One region of the Ruegeria sp. CE8 genome, then DNA from elsewhere that is predicted to be linked to it. Evidence: riboswitches for the same ligand, from Rfam matches in the RefSeq annotation. Region 1 holds a riboswitch; each other region holds the start of a gene.
The links. A riboswitch is a leader RNA that binds a small molecule or an ion and turns the genes downstream of it on or off. The one in region 1 is predicted to bind cobalamin.
Positions count from the first base shown of each region.

Region 2: it holds a riboswitch for cobalamin, as region 1 does, so the genes downstream of both, ACR0AA_RS17520 (hypothetical protein) here and ACR0AA_RS13295 (hypothetical protein) in region 1, are expected to answer to the same signal.
Region 3: it holds a riboswitch for cobalamin, as region 1 does, so the genes downstream of both, ACR0AA_RS00315 (DUF1636 family protein) here and ACR0AA_RS13295 (hypothetical protein) in region 1, are expected to answer to the same signal.
Region 4: it holds a riboswitch for cobalamin, as region 1 does, so the genes downstream of both, ACR0AA_RS13750 (aromatic ring-hydroxylating oxygenase subunit alpha) here and ACR0AA_RS13295 (hypothetical protein) in region 1, are expected to answer to the same signal.

Region 1 is NZ_JBQFRP010000007.1:114,902-119,119, reverse strand. It holds gene ACR0AA_RS13310 (FecCD family ABC transporter permease) at 1-153, opposite strand, end outside; gene ACR0AA_RS13305 (ABC transporter substrate-binding protein) at 155-1,105, opposite strand; gene ACR0AA_RS13300 (ABC transporter ATP-binding protein) at 1,117-1,902, opposite strand; gene ACR0AA_RS13295 (hypothetical protein) at 1,899-2,123, opposite strand; cobalamin riboswitch at 2,225-2,432, opposite strand; gene ACR0AA_RS13290 (bifunctional enoyl-CoA hydratase/phosphate acetyltransferase) at 2,724-4,118, shown strand; gene ACR0AA_RS13285 (acetate/propionate family kinase) at 4,111-4,218, shown strand, end outside.
Region 2 is NZ_JBQFRP010000011.1:147,737-151,954, forward strand. It holds gene ACR0AA_RS17510 (DNA polymerase III subunit gamma/tau) at 233-1,984, opposite strand; gene ACR0AA_RS17515 (protein-tyrosine phosphatase family protein) at 2,139-2,627, shown strand; gene ACR0AA_RS17520 (hypothetical protein) at 2,644-3,051, opposite strand; cobalamin riboswitch at 3,136-3,355, opposite strand; gene ACR0AA_RS17525 (alpha/beta hydrolase family protein) at 3,499-4,218, shown strand, end outside.
Region 3 is NZ_JBQFRP010000001.1:63,716-67,933, reverse strand. It holds gene ACR0AA_RS00325 (NAD(P)-dependent oxidoreductase) at 1-378, opposite strand, end outside; gene ACR0AA_RS00320 (LysR substrate-binding domain-containing protein) at 492-1,376, shown strand; cobalamin riboswitch at 1,449-1,657, shown strand; gene ACR0AA_RS00315 (DUF1636 family protein) at 1,752-2,132, shown strand; gene cobW (cobalamin biosynthesis protein CobW) at 2,129-3,184, shown strand; gene cobN (cobaltochelatase subunit CobN) at 3,188-4,218, shown strand, end outside.
Region 4 is NZ_JBQFRP010000007.1:218,991-223,208, forward strand. It holds gene ACR0AA_RS13740 (trimethylamine methyltransferase family protein) at 1-33, opposite strand, end outside; gene ACR0AA_RS13745 (LysR substrate-binding domain-containing protein) at 343-1,254, shown strand; cobalamin riboswitch at 1,326-1,529, shown strand; gene ACR0AA_RS13750 (aromatic ring-hydroxylating oxygenase subunit alpha) at 1,642-2,865, shown strand; gene ACR0AA_RS13755 (FAD-binding oxidoreductase) at 2,871-3,953, shown strand; gene ACR0AA_RS13760 (metal ABC transporter permease) at 4,009-4,218, opposite strand, start outside.

The DNA of each region.
Region 1 (4,218 bases):
TGACATCTGCCCGTCCATCAATCCGGTGCCCAGCATGACGCCGGTAAAAGCATCAGATGCCGGTATGGACGTGGTCCCGTATACGGTCGAAATCAGCAAGAGGGCGGCCAGAACGGCCGCCCCCAGCAATAGTGTCAGGCACAATCGGCCCATATCAGTTCAAGCCCGGATGCATGGCCTGAGCCATTTTCGAGATCGCTTCGATATTTGCCGGTCCGGGGGTCAGTTCTTCGTACCGCAGGCCAATCCAGCGTTCGTTTTTGACAGCGTCCGTCTGGGACATCACCGGGTGTTCCTGCAGGAACTTGAACGTATCCGCCGCACCATTGCCGGTTTGATAGTCCAACAGAACCAGGAATTCCGGGTTGGAAGCGGCTACAGCCTCCCACGAGGAGCGACCCCAGCTGGTTTCCATGTCATGTGTGACATTTTCACCGCCCGCCGCCGAAATCATGGCGTCGGGAATGGCGAATTTGCCAGCGGTGAATGGCGCGTCGGCGGGGCCGTCCAGCAGGAAGACGCGGGGTTTGGGCAGGTCGGCGGTCTGGGCTTCGATAGCAGACAGTTCAGACTTCCAGCCATCGACCAGTTCTTCAGCTTTGTCTTCGACCTGCATGACTTTGCCCAGACGCAGGACGTCATCAAACAGCAGGTCCATGCTTGCTTCGGGGCGTTCCTTGTCCAGATGTACGCAGCTTTCGGTCAGGATCATCGTTTTGATCCCGAAGGGCTCCAGAGTGTCCGGGGTCACATCGCCGCCGGGCTTCATGCCATAGTACCAGCCCGCAAAAAACAAGTCGGGTTCTACCGCGACAAGGTTTTCCACAGTCGGGTATTTCGGCGCCAGCTCGGGGATGTCGCCGCGCAAAGTGTCGAATTCCGGGCTTGTTTTGTACCAGCCGGTGATGCCCGTCAGCCCAACGATCTTATCCTGCAGACCCAGCGCAAAGGCCATGTCGGTCATGTTCATGTCGTGGACGACCAGCCGCTCGGGTTGGGTTTCGAAAATCAAAGGTTCGCCGCAATTATCGACTGTGGTCTCAAGTGCGGCCGCGCTTGTTGCCAGGCCGGTGATCAGCGCCGCGGGCCAGAGTGCCTGTTTCATGGTTTTGTTCCTCATTTTGAGATTGTGGTTCTTCGGATATCCAGCGCCGGGATCACGCGGCCTTCGTGTTGAAAACACAGGTAATCGACGCCAAAGGTTTCGCGGACGCGTTCGGGGGTCAGCACCTCGTGCACCAACCCAAAGCCGGTCAGCCGGGCGGACTTCATCAGTGCGACATGGGTGGCGAACTCGGGGATCATGACCAGGTCGTGGACGATCATCACTACCGTGATGCCCAGTTCCGCCACCAGGGACAGCATGCGGCCCTTGGCGTCCGGGTCCAGGTGGTTGGTTGGTTCGTCCAAAAACAACAGTGACGGTTTCTGGGCCAAAGCCCGCGCGATATGGGCCCGTTGGCGCTCGCCGCCGGACAGGACGGCCATACGCTTGTCGGCCAAAGCGTACAAACTGGTCAGGTTCAGGATACGGTCCAGTTCGTCGGCGTGCTCGCTTGCGGATCGGTCCGCGCGGATCGGAATTTGTCCCAGGGCCACATAGTCACGCAGGAACAACCGTCCATCGGGGGCCTCTTGTTGACTAACAACTGCGATCATACGGGCACGATCCATTGCCGAAAGTTGCCGAAGGCTGCGCCCCTTGATCAAAACGTCCCCCTGAACGATCTCTTCTGCCCCGCACAAGAGGTTGAGGAGCGTTGTCTTGCCCGCGCCATTCGGCCCGGCAATCGCCAGTATCGCCCCTTCGTCCAAATCAAACTTGACGTCTTTCAGCAGGACTTCGCCATTCAGGGCTTGGTATTCCAACTCGCGAGTTTCAAGAAATGGTCTGCGGGTCATACGCGTTCCTCCTGCTTGATCTGAGGCGGGTGCGAATGACTCTTTCTGAACAATGCGCGCAAGCGACCGTCAGCGTTGACCCAACGCGTTTTGCGCAAGGTCGTACGGGCGGACAACGCGCGAGGAAGCCTGTCCGGCAACCCGCTTTGGATCGAGCCGACGACACCCGTGCCCATGCACGTCTCGCAAATCGGAATGAAATGATCAGGTTTTCTCAGCATTGCCCGCTCCGCTTGTTGTCAAGCGCGGACAGAAGGTGCCGATCATGAAAACACGCGTCAGACGTGCCATATAGCCTCCTTCCAGGACGCCCCGCCCCGGGTTGGTTGAACATCAGATGGCAGGTCTCCTGACTTGCGGGTCGTGGCTTGGCCGTCCTTCCCAGCCCGTTTGGGCCAGTGGTCTGTTGGCGTCGCTCACCGCTTACAGTTGCGGGGGCAGTCACGGAATTGGCGCCGTTCGGCAACCTCACCGTATTCCCTTTTCATCCCTTGGGCGCACCATCGGGAACCATCGACGACGAGAAGTGCCCGAGTTCGCATTATTGGTCAAGCTCAAAACCGAAGACCCCTTGTTGTGGCGATTGGAAGACAGCTTTAGCGCGTCAGACGGCTCAGCGGGGCTGAGGTCTGGCAGGCGACAAAGGGCGCTACCCGCCAGATTGCCGCTAAGAAGCTTAATCAATTGTGGTCAGAAGTTCTTTTGGCTACGCTGCAGCGCAGAAATACAGGGGAATCGGCGGCAAGCTCGAGTCGGGTGGGACTGAAGTGCCGAGCGTCGGTTTCAAATACGATCATTTGCAAAAATCAAAGCCTGACGAGATGAAAATTCAAGAAAACCGGACGTTTTCACAATTGAAAGTCGGCGATAAGGCCCAGGTTACAAGGCTTTGCACCGTTGACGATCTTTACGCGTTTGCATCGGCGTCCGGAGACCATAATCCGTTGCATCTGGCCGCTTATGATGGGGATGGTGATGGGCGCCCCGAAGCTGTTGCACCCGCGTTGTGGCCCGCTGGCCTTGTTGCGGCGGTACTGGGAAACGTCCTGCCAGGGGCGGGCACGCAGACACGCCGGGCAAACCTCAGATTCCATGCCCCGGTTCTGGCGGGCGAAGAACTGACCGCCTTTGTTTCGGTCACGGAAAAGCGCGAAGATGGCGATTTGACCTGCGCCGCCGAAGTGCGCCGGGTCGGGGACAACGCGTTGATTCTAAGCGGTACAGTGCAAGTCACGCCACCCGCCCGGCATTTGAAGTTTGACTCGGTCGAAGTTCCTGGGCTGATCGTTCAAAGGCACCGGCATTTTGACGCTCTGCTGGAAAAGGCGCGCCCCATGGACCCTATGCCAACAGCCGTCATCGCCCCGGAAGAGCCGAACTCACTGGGCGGCGCTTTGTTGGCGAAATCAAACAGCATAATCACTCCGATACTTGTCGGCGATCCCGACAAAATTGCTGCTGCTGCGACCGAGCTTGGCGCTGATTTATCCGGAACTGAAATCATCGAGGTCGACAGCCACGAGATGGCCGCGCATCGTGCCGTCGATCTGGTCGTGGAGGGCAAGGCTCGGATGCTGATGAAGGGGCATCTGCATACGGATGTTCTTTTGCGGGCCGTCTTGCGTCGCGAGAAAGGCCTGAGGACGGGGCGGCGTTTGTCGCATGTGTTTGTTATGGACGTGCCGGGCATGTCACGGCCCATCATGGTCACCGATGCGGCCGTAAACATTTCACCCGATCTCGAAACCAAAGCCGACATCGTTCAAAACGCCATTCATCTGGCCCATTCCATCGGCATCAAAGTGCCCAAGGTTGGCGTGTTGTCGGCGGTAGAGACGATCAATCCGCATATGCCATCTTCGGTCGACGCTGCGCTGTTGTCCAAAATGGCAGAACGCGGGCAGATCACCGGCGGGTTGGTCGATGGTCCATTGGCCATGGACAACGCGGTGGACCTGAACGCTGCGCGCACCAAGGGTATCACATCACCTGTTGCCGGGGCGGCGGACATTTTGGTGGCGCCGAACATTGAGGCAGGGAATATGGTGGCCAAGCAGCTTACCTATATCTCTCATGCCGAAGCCGCGGGAATCGTGGTTGGTGCCGCAGCACCAATCATTCTGACCTCCCGCGCGGATGATGACGCCTCGCGGCTGGCCTCTTGCGCCGTGGCGGCGCTGCATGCAATTGCGAATAAAGGCAAAATCCATGGCTGAACATGTTCTGGCACTGAACGCCGGGTCGTCCTCGTTGAAATTCGCGCTTTATGAACTGACTGAGGATCGTCGGCCCAGGATGCGCTGGCGCGGTCAAATC
Region 2 (4,218 bases), on a different contig from region 1:
CTTTTCTCCTGCAAATCGGTTTGTCGCCTAAATACGAGGGCTGTCGGCATGGTACAAGGGGAGAGGTTCTCCCGCCGATCGTCAAGGTCTTTGGCAAGACCTTTCCTCCCGTTGGGCCCGGCAGCGCGCACTCTGCCCGCGCTGCCGGGCCCAAGGCTGCCTAGGGTGATCGGCGCAAGCTGAGCGCCCGTGGCGGTCGCTGGAGGATTTCGGGTTGCGGAACGGGTGCGGTTCAGTCTTCTTCGAACGGATCCCATTCGTCTTCGACCTCGGGCAGGGCTTCGGTTTCAACCTTTGCCGCGCGTTGTTCCGGGGTTTCGATCCGTTTGATCCGCGCCTTTGGAAAATGAGCCAAAACGGCTTGTACCAAGGGATGCTGCTTCGCCTCTTCTTTTAGTGCCAGTTCGCCTGCATCCCTAACTTCCGCGATTGTCGCAGCGTCACCATCCGATACGATCGACACGGCCCACCGGTTGCCAGTCCAGCGTTGCAGCGCCGAACCCATTCTCTGCGCAAGGTCCGTAGGAGCCTTATCCGTAGGGGTGAATTCAATCCGTCCAGGTTGATAGGATACAAGACGCACGCCGTTTTCGACTTCGACCAGTAGTTTCACGTCCCGGTTTGTGCGGATCAGTTCGACCACGTGTTCGAATGTGGGATAGCGCGCCAGAGCCGTTTGGATATCTTGCGCCAGAGCTGCCGTTGGCGCACCCGCAGGCCCGCGTTGCGCGGAAACATAGGATGAAGGCGTGGCTTGGACTGGTGCATGAGACGGCTCGGACACTCCGCCACCTGGACCTCCATTCGGTGGGGGCGGTGGTGCATCCTGCAGCCGTTTGATCAACTCTTCGGGGCTGGGCAGATCAGCCACGTGGGTCAAACGAATGATGGCCATCTCTGCGGCCATCATCGCGTTTGGCGCGGCAGAGACCTCTTCGAGCGCTTTCAGCAGCATCTGCCACATCCGCGTCAACACGCGCATCGGCAGAGCCTCGGCCATTTGCTGCCCTCGTGCCCGTTCGTCGGGCGACACGGTCGGGTCTTCGGCTGCATCGGGCGTGATTTTGACGACGGATACCCAATGGGTGATTTCTGCCAGATCGCGCAGCACAGCCAGTGGATCGGCACCTTCGGCATATTGACCGCTCAACTCTGTCAATGCCGCTGCCGCATCGCCGCGCAGGATCATGTCCATCAGGTCCAGCACCCGGCCGCGGTCGGCAAGCCCAAGCATTGCGCGGACCTGATCGGCGCTCGTTTCTCCAGCCCCATGCGAGATCGCCTGATCCAGCAGCGAGGTCGCGTCGCGCGCCGAGCCTTCGGCCGCACGGGTGATCAGCGCCAGCGCGTCCTCTGCGATCTGGGCGCCTTCGGCGGCAGCGATCTTGATCAAAAGACCGATCATGTCCTCAGGCTCGATCCGGCGCAGGTCAAACCGTTGACAGCGCGACAGAACCGTCACAGGGACTTTTCGGATTTCGGTCGTCGCGAAAATGAACTTCACATGCTCGGGCGGTTCCTCAAGCGTCTTGAGCAGCGCGTTAAACGCACTGGTCGAGAGCATATGGACCTCATCGATGATGTAGATCTTGTAGCGTGCGCTCGCCGCGCGATATCGAACGCTGTCGATTATTTCGCGGATATCATTCACGCCAGTCCGGCTGGCGGCGTCCATCTCCATGACGTCGACATGGCGACCTTCCATGATGGCCACGCAATGCTCGCACTGGCCGCAAGGTTCGGTCGTTGGTTTGCCGTCGCCATCGGGGCCGATGCAATTCATGCCTTTGGCAATTATCCGGGCCGTAGTGGTCTTACCCGTGCCGCGAATACCGGTCATGATGAAGGCTTGCGCAATCCGATCCGCCTCGAACGCGTTTTTCAGCGTGCGCACCATTGCGTCCTGTCCAACCAGATCGGCAAAGGTTTCGGGGCGGTACTTGCGCGCAAGAACCTGATAGGCGGGGCTGGGCGTTTCGGTCATGTCTGCTCTGTCGGATTCGTGTCAAGAATGCAGCGTAGAGACCCGCGCCGCCCGCGTCCACAGGAGGCTGCGAGGAATTTCGGTTTGGACTGTATCGGTAGGCGCGATAAACCCCTTTAGGGTCGGGTGGCCGTTGGCAGAAGGAACGTAAGTCTTGGCGGTTTTTGCAATCCACGCGCTGCGGGTTGGTTCGGGAACTTTGGCGCTGTCCCCTTTGCCTGGCAGTGGCGGTGGGTATGCAGACGATCTGAGCGCGATACACGATTGGAGCCCCAATCTGGTGATTTCCATGACGACCAAGGTCGAAATGCAGCAAGCCGGGGCAGGTGCCTTTGGGCAGGACATTCAATCCGGGTCTGCGGTCTGGCTGCACCTGCCGGTTGAAGATTTCGGAGCGCCGCCACCGGAAATCGCAGCCCTTTGGCCCAAGGCCAGCGCATCTGCCCGACAGGTTTTGTCGGATGGCGGACGTGTTCTGGTGCACTGCCGGGGCGGCTGCGGGCGGTCGGGTATGGTTGCCCTCAGACTTATGGTCGAAAGCGGCGAAGTCCCGAATCACGCACTCAGCCGGTTGCGCTCTGCCCGACCTTGTGCGGTGGAAACGGACCAACAGATGGCCTGGGCCATGAAGCCGGTCCAGTGAGATCGGTGAGCCTAGATCAGGCCGTGGCTTGCTGAACGATCTGATGCGAGGGGCGCGGCGCAAGGGCCGATGCCTGAAGCATGGCGCAGGGTAAAGTGGTCAAGAATCCGGTGGGCAGTGAGGCGAAATCAGAGCCAAACATCATATCGGCGTAGTCATCCAGCTTGTCGGCCGAGTCATTCGTGTTTGCCCCACAATAGACCCTGATCCGGGTTGGGCTGGCCCGAAACCGTGCCGTGCAGCCCTCGCCGCAATGGGTCAGTTCGCTCGAGCCATCCATCTCGAATTCGCTGGAGGTTACCGGGCCTGCGGTCGCCATCGCTTCGGCAATAGCGCGGGCCATTCGGGCCAGTGCGGGGCAGGTTTTGCCTGTCCTTTGGCACAGGGTGGCAGAAAATTCGTGTGTCGTTGTATTCCAGATCATAATGCGCCCTCCGCGCGATGGACGGGGGACGTGGAACAGGTGTCTCAGCAAACTGAAGACCTGCCCGGACACCCCGCCCGAGTTTCGGTTTTTCGTTCGATGGCAGGTCTCCTGACTTGCGGGTCGTTGCTTTGCCGACCTTCCCAGCCTTTCGGCCAGTGGTGTTTCGGCATTGCTCACCGCTTACAGTTGCGGGGGCAGTCGCGGCCTTGGTCCGTTCCGGCAATGCCGGGCTGGACCGCACCGTGTTCCCTTTTCATCCCGCCCCAATATGAGGACGAGAACCATCACGTCATCGCTAGCGGTTGTCGGTGGCTTGAGTCAAGCAGGCTCTTGCTGCCGCTCGAAACGGACGCGTGGTCACTTTGGAAATCTATTGACTTTGATTTGCGAAAAGCGCCGATTGCAACAGGTGAACCAAACAGTTCAGATGCTTGCGAGGGCGCTATGTTGGACAACACTCCGACCGTATTGACCGAAGATTTCAAGGTTGAAGCTGGTTCGGCCAGCTTGTCGGCGCGGTTATACAGGCCTGCTGCTACGCCGGACGTGGCGGTTGTGATCCACGGCGCCACGGGGGTGCCGCGCGACTATTATCAACATTTTGCGCAGTGGCTGGCGGCGGAACAGGGCATGGCCTGCTTGACCTATGACTATCGTGACTTCGGTCATTCGCTGACCGCGCGGCTGCGCGATTCGAAAGCTACGATGGCCGATTGGGCCCTTATCGACATGCCTGCGGCCCGGGCCGAAATGCGGCGCAGATTCCCGGCTGCGCAGCAGTGGAGCATTGGCCATTCGGTTGGTGGAATGCTGGGGCCGCTACAGCCGGATATCGAACAGATCGACCGAATGATCTGCGTCTGTTCCGGGTTGGTCACGTTATCTGATCACCCGTGGCCGTACCGCGCGCTGGCGACGATGTTCTGGTATGGTCATCCGCCATTGCTGGTCAAGACATTGGGATACTTGCCGGGCAAGGCGCTGGGTTTTGGTTCAGACTTGCCTGCAAGCGTTTACTGGCAATGGCGTAAATGGTGCACCGATCCGCTGAACTATGTGCCGGACATTGGTCAAAGCCTGCCAGACGCCAGATGGGCCGCGTCGGAAACACCCGTTGATCTATTTACAATGGACGATGATCAAGTGGTACCTCCAAACGCGGTT
Region 3 (4,218 bases), on a different contig from region 1:
CGTTGCGGCCCTGTGACAGCCACCGGAAACCGGGCAATCGACAGCAGCACCGCCGCGTTCAATCACCATCGCGCCCAGTCGTTTTACCTCGGCCTCGTCCGTCGTGGACATCTCCATCCAGATCTTGCCGGGGCCAACTTCGGGCAACATTTCCCGCATCACGGCGTCAGAGGCTGCAGGGGAAGGAAGGCAGGTGATGACGGCATCACAATCCCGCATCAGTTGCGCCGGACTTTCGGCTGCTTTGGCACCTTTGGCCACGAAGCTCTGCACCAGATCCGGGTTAAGATCATGGACCGAGAGGTCCACGCCGTTGCGTAGCAGCGATCCCGACAGTTTTGCGCCAACGTTTCCCAATCCGATAAAGCCGACTTTCATGTTTCCCTCCCGAAAGTGTGCGTCTGCGATGCTGTTAACCGAGTATCGGCGTTGCAATTTCAAAAGCAAAACGAATAATAATCCGCTTTATGGCAAAAAATTTTTGGTGATAAATGGACCGGCTTCCAAACCCTGCATGGCTGCGCAGCTTTGAATGCGCCGCTCGGCACCTGAATTTCACCACCACGGCACGGGAACTTGGGCTGACCCAGACAGCCGTATCTCTGCACATTCGATCTCTCGAGGCGGAACTTGGTCAAAACCTGTTCACCAGAAATGCACGACGGCTCGAGTTGACCGAGCTGGGGCAATCCTATGCTTTGACGGTTCGGCGGGCCCTGGGTGACATCGCGCTGTCCACCAACAGTTTGTTTGGTCCTGCGTCCCGACAAACACTCACAGTTCGGGCCGCGATTTCCACGGCAACTTATTGGATTGCCGCTGAACTGCCCGCGTTCAACGCGCAATACCCGGACATTCCCGTTCGGCTGGTATCGCACATCTGGAATGACAGCATCGCGCCAAACGATGTGGATGTCGAAATTCGGATGGGCTACGGCGATTGGCCGGGGGTCATCTCCGAAAAGCTGACCGATGAGAATCTGGTGCCGGTTTGCCGAGTTGGAAAGGCTTACCCAAGCTTGCTGGACCTCCGGCAAGGGCCGCTGATTCACATCCTCGGATACGAGGACAACTGGGCACGCTACTTTCACGCTCATGATATGGAGCCACCCAAGCAAACATCCCTTCATTCGGTCGATACATCCGTCGCCGCATTGCAATTGGTGATGGCCGGTGCAGGCTGCGCGACCATTGTGGAAAGATTCGCTAAAAATTCCATTGCTCAGGGCGCGCCGATAGAAATTGCAGGCCCAGCGATTCCGTTTGCGCAATCGCACTATCTGATCACCGCGCCCGGGCGCACGCGCTCATCCGCCGCAGCGGGTGTGTTTTGTGCCTGGCTGCGTGATCGCCTGGCTGCGGATGCCGCTGACTGACACTGGCTTGTCGCTTTTCCGACCTGCGCGTTTTCTGCATCCTGCTCGCGCTTGACAAGCCCCCTGCCCGTGCCGCATGTCCCTTTCGTTGGTGTCCATCTTCGGATGGATGAAAAGGGAATGTGCAGCGGATCTACCGCCAAGCACAGCCGCCCCCGCGACCGTGACCGGAGAGGGTGCCCAAAGCCACTGGCCCAAAAGGCCGGGAAGGCGGGACATCCGACAGGGCCGAAGCCCTGACATCTGCAAGCCGGGAGACCTGCCAGCGCCCGTAGATGAAACCGGACGGGGTGTTCCGGTGTCGGGTCCATGTCGCAACACGTGGCCCGCATGAAACCCCGTCCCCCACGAAGAGGATTTGGGGGGATGAGAGACATGACCGCGACCGCACCGGTCGAGCTGCTGGTCTGTACCACGTGCCGCCGTGGCCTGCCTGTCGAAGACGACGCGCAACGACCCGGCGCATTGCTGCACAAAGCGCTGGAACAGGCCGACTTGCCCGATGGCATCACTCTGAAAGCCGTTGAATGCCTGTCAAACTGCGATGAGGGTTGCTCCATCGTGCTGCGCGGAGGCCCGGACCGTTGGACCTTTGTCTATGAGCACCTCAACGAAACCGATCATGTCGAGACCATTGTTGACGGTGCAACCAAGTATCTCGCCACGGAAGATGGCCTGGTGAAATGGCGTGAACGCCCCGAACACTTCCGCAAAAATTGTGCGGCCCGTATTCCCCCGATTGGAGCCCTGAAATGAGCAATCTCGAAAAACTCCCCGTCACTGTGATCACCGGCTTTCTGGGCTCGGGCAAGACTACGCTGGTCAAGCACCTGATGCAGAACCCGCAGGGCAAGCGGCTGGCCGTTGTCGTCAATGAATTCGGCGATGTGGGTGTCGATGGCGATATCCTGAAATCCTGCGCCATTCCGGATTGCCCGGCGGAAAACATCATGGAATTGGCTAACGGCTGCATCTGCTGCACCGTGGCCGATGACTTCATCCCCACCATCGAGGCGCTGATGGCACTGGAGCCGCGCCCCGATCACATCCTGATCGAAACCTCCGGCCTCGCGCTGCCAAAACCGCTGTTGAAAGCCTTTGACTGGCCCGATATCCGCTCAAAAATCACCGTGGATGGCGTGATTGCTCTGGCAGATGCCGAGGCTGTAGCTGCTGGGCGTTTTGCGCCAAATGTCGAAGCCGTGGACGCCCAGCGCCTGGCCGACGACTCGATCGATCACGAAACGCCCCTGTCCGAGGTGTTCGAGGACCAGATCTCCTGCGCCGACATCATCCTGCTGACCAAGCCCGATCTGGCCGGCCCCGAAGGCGTGGCCAAAGCCAAGGAGATCATCGCAGCCGAGGCTCCGCGTCCATTACCCGTGGTCGAAGTGCCTGAAGGTGCCGTGGACGTCCGCGTCGTACTAGGCCTTGAGGCCGCCGCCGAGGATGACATGGACGCCCGTCCGTCGCATCACGACGGTCATCACGACCACGAGCATGACGATTTCGAAAGCATCATCGTCGAGTTGCCGGAACAGACCGACCCGACCGCGCTGGTCGCCAATATCGAACGTCTTGCGAACGAGCTGAACATCCTGCGCGTCAAAGGCTATGCCGCAGTTCAGGGCAAACCGATGCGTCTGCTGGTTCAGGCTGTAGGTGCCCGTGTACGTCACCAATACGACCGCCCATGGGAACCCGGCGAAGAGCGCCGCTCGCGTCTGGTCGTGATCGCCGAGCATGACGACATCAAAGAGGCCGCAATCCGCGATATTCTCGTGGGTGTAGCCGAGGCCGCCGAGTAAGCCATGCACGTCGTCTTCCGCGAAAGCCACGGGTTAGAAGAAACCGAGACCCCAACCGATCTGGGCCAGAGCCCGGCGGATCTGGTGGTGCTGTCCTTTTCGGACAGCGACCTCGGCGCTTTCGCAGCAGGCTGGCACCGCGGTGGCGGCCCCGAGGGGCAGATGCCCACGATGCGGCTGGCCAACCTGACGGCACTCAAGCACCCGCTGTCCGTCGACACCTATCTCGAGCAGACGCTTAACGGGGCCAAAGGCATTCTGATCCGTCTGATCGGTGGCGTACCCTACTGGTCTTACGGCCTGCAGCAGGTTCTTTCGCTGGCTCAGGCCAAAGGCATCGCCCTCGCCGTTCTGCCAGCCGACGGGCGGGAAGACCCACGGCTTGACGACTATTCGACGCTGCCTGTCTCGACCCTGAGGCGGCTGGCGCATCTTTGCGACACCGGCGGAGAAGTTGCTGCGCAAGCTGCTTTGGCACAAATGGCTCTGGCGGCTGGGCTTTATGCCGGGCCGGTGATGGGCGCAAAAACCCTGCCGGAATGTGGCGCGTGGTGCCCGGATCGTGGCGTCATCCCGGTGGACAAGGCGTTCTCGGGCGACGCGAAGCGCATCCTTGTGAGCTTCTATCGGGCCTACTTGACCTCGGCGGATACCGCGCCAGTCGCAGCCCTGATCCGCAACTTGCGGAACCGTGGTCTGGACGCGGTTGGGCTGTTCGCGCCATCTTTGAAAGCCCCTGCAGCAGCCGACTGGCTGCGCGAACAGATCGTTGACCTGAGCCCATCCGCGATCATCAACGCCACCTCATTCTCGGGCAAGGGCGCGTCTGGAACCTCTCCGCTCGATGTGGCAGGTGTGCCGGTGTTTCAGGTTGCTCTGGCGACCTCGCGCCGCAAAGCATGGGCTGAGGCGGAGCGAGGCCTGTCCCCCGCCGACCTTGCCATGCATGTGGTGCTGCCCGAAGTGGACGGTCGGATTTCGGCCGGGATCGCCTCTTTTAAAGAGCCCGGGAAACGCGATCCGCACTTGGAGTA
Region 4 (4,218 bases), 100 kb from region 1:
GCGCCGTCCGCCTCCGCGTCTTTCTCGTGCCATGTTTTGTCTGCCCCCGTTTCCGATTCTGGATGTAGCTGAAATGCGCCCAGCTGTGCGGTTCTGCACTTTCTAAACGTACCAACCGCAGAAGCCCTGTTTTGCCACTTAGCGACGCATTCATGTCGAAAAGAGAGCATGAGGATTTCTCACGCCTGGGCGAAAAAATTCCCGGGGCATTGGGTCGGGAATTTTTGCAGCTTAGCCGCCGCAACCTGTCGCATTTGAAACCTGCGAGGTGTCGCGATTGGACAAGATGCCTCACCGCAGCCTTTCCTATGCAGGTCATTAGCCGCTGGGAGAAACCCGATAATGATGAACCTGCCCCACCTTACGTTCCTACGGTCATTCGAGGCTTCTGCGCGACACCTGAGTTTCACCAGTGCCGCCGAAGAGCTGAACTGCACACAATCCGCGGTCAGCAACCATGTGCGTTCGCTCGAGGAGTTCATCCAACGCCCGTTGTTTGTACGCCACCCCCGCTCTCTGTCACTTACAGACGTCGGAGAAGCCTATTTGCCGTCTGTGCGACACGCTCTGCAAGAAATCGACGTCGCAACCCGATCCGTCAGCCAACGCCCGCACACGCGAAAAGTGGTCGTTTCTTGCCCGTTCAGCCTTGCGGAAAGTTGGCTGCCAGACGTGATCCGCGAATTCAACGCGGCTCACCCCGATATTGATCTGACTGTGCACGGGACAGTCTGGACCGACGTCGAAAACAGCGTTTCCGATGTCTCGATCACGATCCATCATGTCGACGAAGCGACCGCAGATATGAAACGGCTGTGGGAGGAAAAATTGACGGTCGTCTGCGCGCCGGGTTTTACAGTGAATGGAAAGCCGCTGCGCGATCCGGAACAGCTACGGCATGCCCGCCTGATCCATATTCTTGGTCGGCCAGCCTATTGGGAACTTGTAGGCAAATACTTCGACCTGACCGACCTGAACCTGAACGAGGGCCAGCGAACAAACGCCTCCAATCTGGCAATGGAATTGGCGGTGCGGTCCCTGGGCTGTGTCGTTTTGCCAAAATCTCTTACCCGTTCTTATGTGGAACGCGGAGTGTTGATCGAACCCTTCAAAATCGATCTGACCAGCCCATGGGCTTATTATTTCACGGCCAAGGACAAGCTTCCAACACCATCCGTCCAACTGTTTCGGAATTGGTTGTCGAAAGCTGCCGCTGACGAAAAGTGGTCCGATCGCGACATATCGAAAGCCTGAAAACCAAGTTTCGAAATGTCTGTTTTGGAAGCGGAATTGTCGCAAGTATTTCAGCGCAAAAACGGGTCGGAAATATCCTGTGCCTGTGAGGTGCCGCTGTTTGATTCTCAGGCAGCGGAGAATTGGGAAGCCGGTGAGATTCCGGCACTGCCCCCGCAACGGTAAAGAAGGTCAGGTACGGCAATCAACCACTGGGACGAGGATCCCGGGAAGGTGCCGATACCGGGCGAAGGCCCCTTCCAAGTCCGGAAACCAGCCTCGCAGATAAGTCAAACCGCGGGTGGCGGTGGGGGCGCATGTTTCGGACGTGATCCTCGCACGGCTCCGGACGGCTCTCCCTTGCCATCTGCCCAAGCAATGCCGCGGGGCGCGGCAGGAGAGCCAGAAGTGAGCATTATTCAAACCCTGTTGGCACGTCGAAACCCTGGTTATGCGCTGGAACAGGCGTTTTACACCGATCCCGAGGTTTTCCAGGCTGACCTCGAATCCATTCACTACCGTGATTGGCTGTTTGCCATTCCCGCCTGCGAACTGGAAAAGCCTGGCAGCTATGTCACCCATAATGTCGGAGCTTACCGCGTCATCATAGTGCGTGGCGCGGACAACCAGATACGGGCTTTTCACAACACCTGCCGCCATCGCGGATCGGTCATCTGCAAGGCCGCAAAGGGACATGCGCCCAAGCTGGTTTGCCCTTACCACCAGTGGACATATGAACTTGACGGATCCTTGCTATGGGCCCGCGACATGGGGCCGGACTTTGACCCAAAGCAACACGGATTGAAGACGGTTCACTGCCGCGAACTGGCCGGCCTCGTTTACATCTGTCTGGCCGATGAAGCGCCAGATTTCGATACATTTGCAGAACTTGCGCGTCCCTATCTGGAACCGCATGACTTGGCCAATGCGAAAGTTGCCTTTGAGAGTTCCATCATTGAAAAAGGTAATTGGAAGCTCGTTTGGGAAAACAACCGCGAATGTTACCACTGTGGTGGCAACCACCCGGCGCTATGTCGAACGTTCCCTGATGATCCGGCCGTGACCGGAATAGAAGGCGGCGAAACCCCAACCCATATGCAAGCGCATTTTGACCGCTGCGAAGCTGCAGGCATGCCCTCTCAGTTCTACCTGCATGGTGACGGGCAATACCGCTTGGCGCGGATGCCGCTGAAAGAAGGCGCGCAAAGCTATACGATGGATGGAAAATCGGCCGTGCGCCGCTGGTTGGGTCGTTCGCCGTTCCCAGATGCTGGTTCGCTCTTGAAGTTCCACTATCCGACCACATGGAACCACTTTTTGGCCGACCACTCTATCGTTTTCCGGGTCACTCCGATCAGTCCCACGGAAACTGAGGTCACCACGAAATGGCTGATCCACAAGGACGCCGTCGAAGGGGTCGATTATGACCTGAAACGCCTGACCGAAGTCTGGACCGCCACCAATGACGAAGACCGTCAGGTGGTCGAGGATAATCAGCAAGGCATCAACAGCCCGGCCTATGTGCCCGGCCCCTATTCGCCTTCGCAGGAATCCGGAGTTCTGCAATTCGTCGATTGGTATTGCAACACTCTGGCTGCCCGACTGGCACCGGACGCCATGGCTGCGGAGTAACGGCAATGAAAGACCTTAGCCCCTCAACACCATTGATCTGGCAAGACAGTGAAACACTGGAATGCGTCTCGGTCGTGCCAGAGATGCCAAATACCGCCAGCTTTACGTTTCGAGCACCCTCCGGTGCGATGTTCGCTTACCAGCCCGGGCAGTTTCTAACGTTGGAAATCCCTGCCCCGGGTCAACCTGGCGGTGTCGTTCATCGTACCTATACGATATCCTCCTCACCCTCTCGTCCCAGATCCATCACGATCACCGCGAAAGCGCAGCCTGACAGTATCGGCACACGCTGGATGTTGGATAACCTTCAACCTGGCATGAGGGTAAAGGCGCTGGGTCCTGCAGGCTTGTTCACCAACGGCGAGAGTAGCGCGCGAAAATACCTCTTCATTTCAGCAGGCTCTGGCATCACCCCAATGATGTCCATGACAACCTGCATGTGGGACGAAGGCCGCAATCTGGACATCGTTTTCATCAACTGCGCCAAACGTCCATCCGAGATCATTTTTCGCCAGCGACTTGAGCAGATGGCCAGCCGAACGCACGGCCTGGATTTGAAGTTCGTAGTGGAAGAGGCCGATCCCTACCGGCCCTGGACAGGCTATCAGGGCCAATTCAATCAGCTGATGCTCGGACTTATGGCCCCGGACTATCTGGATCGCGAGGTCTATTGTTGCGGTCCGGAACCCTTCATGCAAGCCGTGCGGGATGCGCTGACGGGCCTTGGTTTTGACTTGGAGCACTACCATCAGGAAAGCTTCGGTGCGCCCATTGAGACTGAGGCTGATCTGCCCGATCTGGATGACGTCATCCCCGATGAAGAGGCTAGCGCAGAAATTCACTTTGCAAGCTCGGGTGTCACCGCCAAGGTAGCCGAAACCGACACCGTGCTGGCAGCGGCACGTTCTGTTGGCCTCAACATTCCGTCAGGTTGCACCTTCGGCGTCTGCGGTACTTGCAAGGTCAGAAAAACTGCGGGCGAGGTTCACATGGTCCACAATGGCGGGATTTCAGAGGATGACATCGAGGCCGGCTTTATCCTTGCCTGTTGCTCCAACCCAATCGGCAAAGTCGAAGTCGAAGTTTGAAAAACGCGGAAGGCGCACCCCTTACGCCTTCCGTTTTACCCTCTTCGACCGGGTTTCAGACCCTGTACTGGCGCTGCCAGCCAAGCAGGCTGAAACACGCAAACAAGATAGCCGCCACGCAAACGATGGACGGGCCAGCCGGCGTGTCAAAGACATAAGCCGCCCGCAGCCCGGCCACAGCAGAGGTCGCGCCGATTGCAGCGGCGATCAGCGCCATCGTTTCCGGTGACCGCGCCAGGCTGCGCGCAGCCGCTGCCGGGATGAT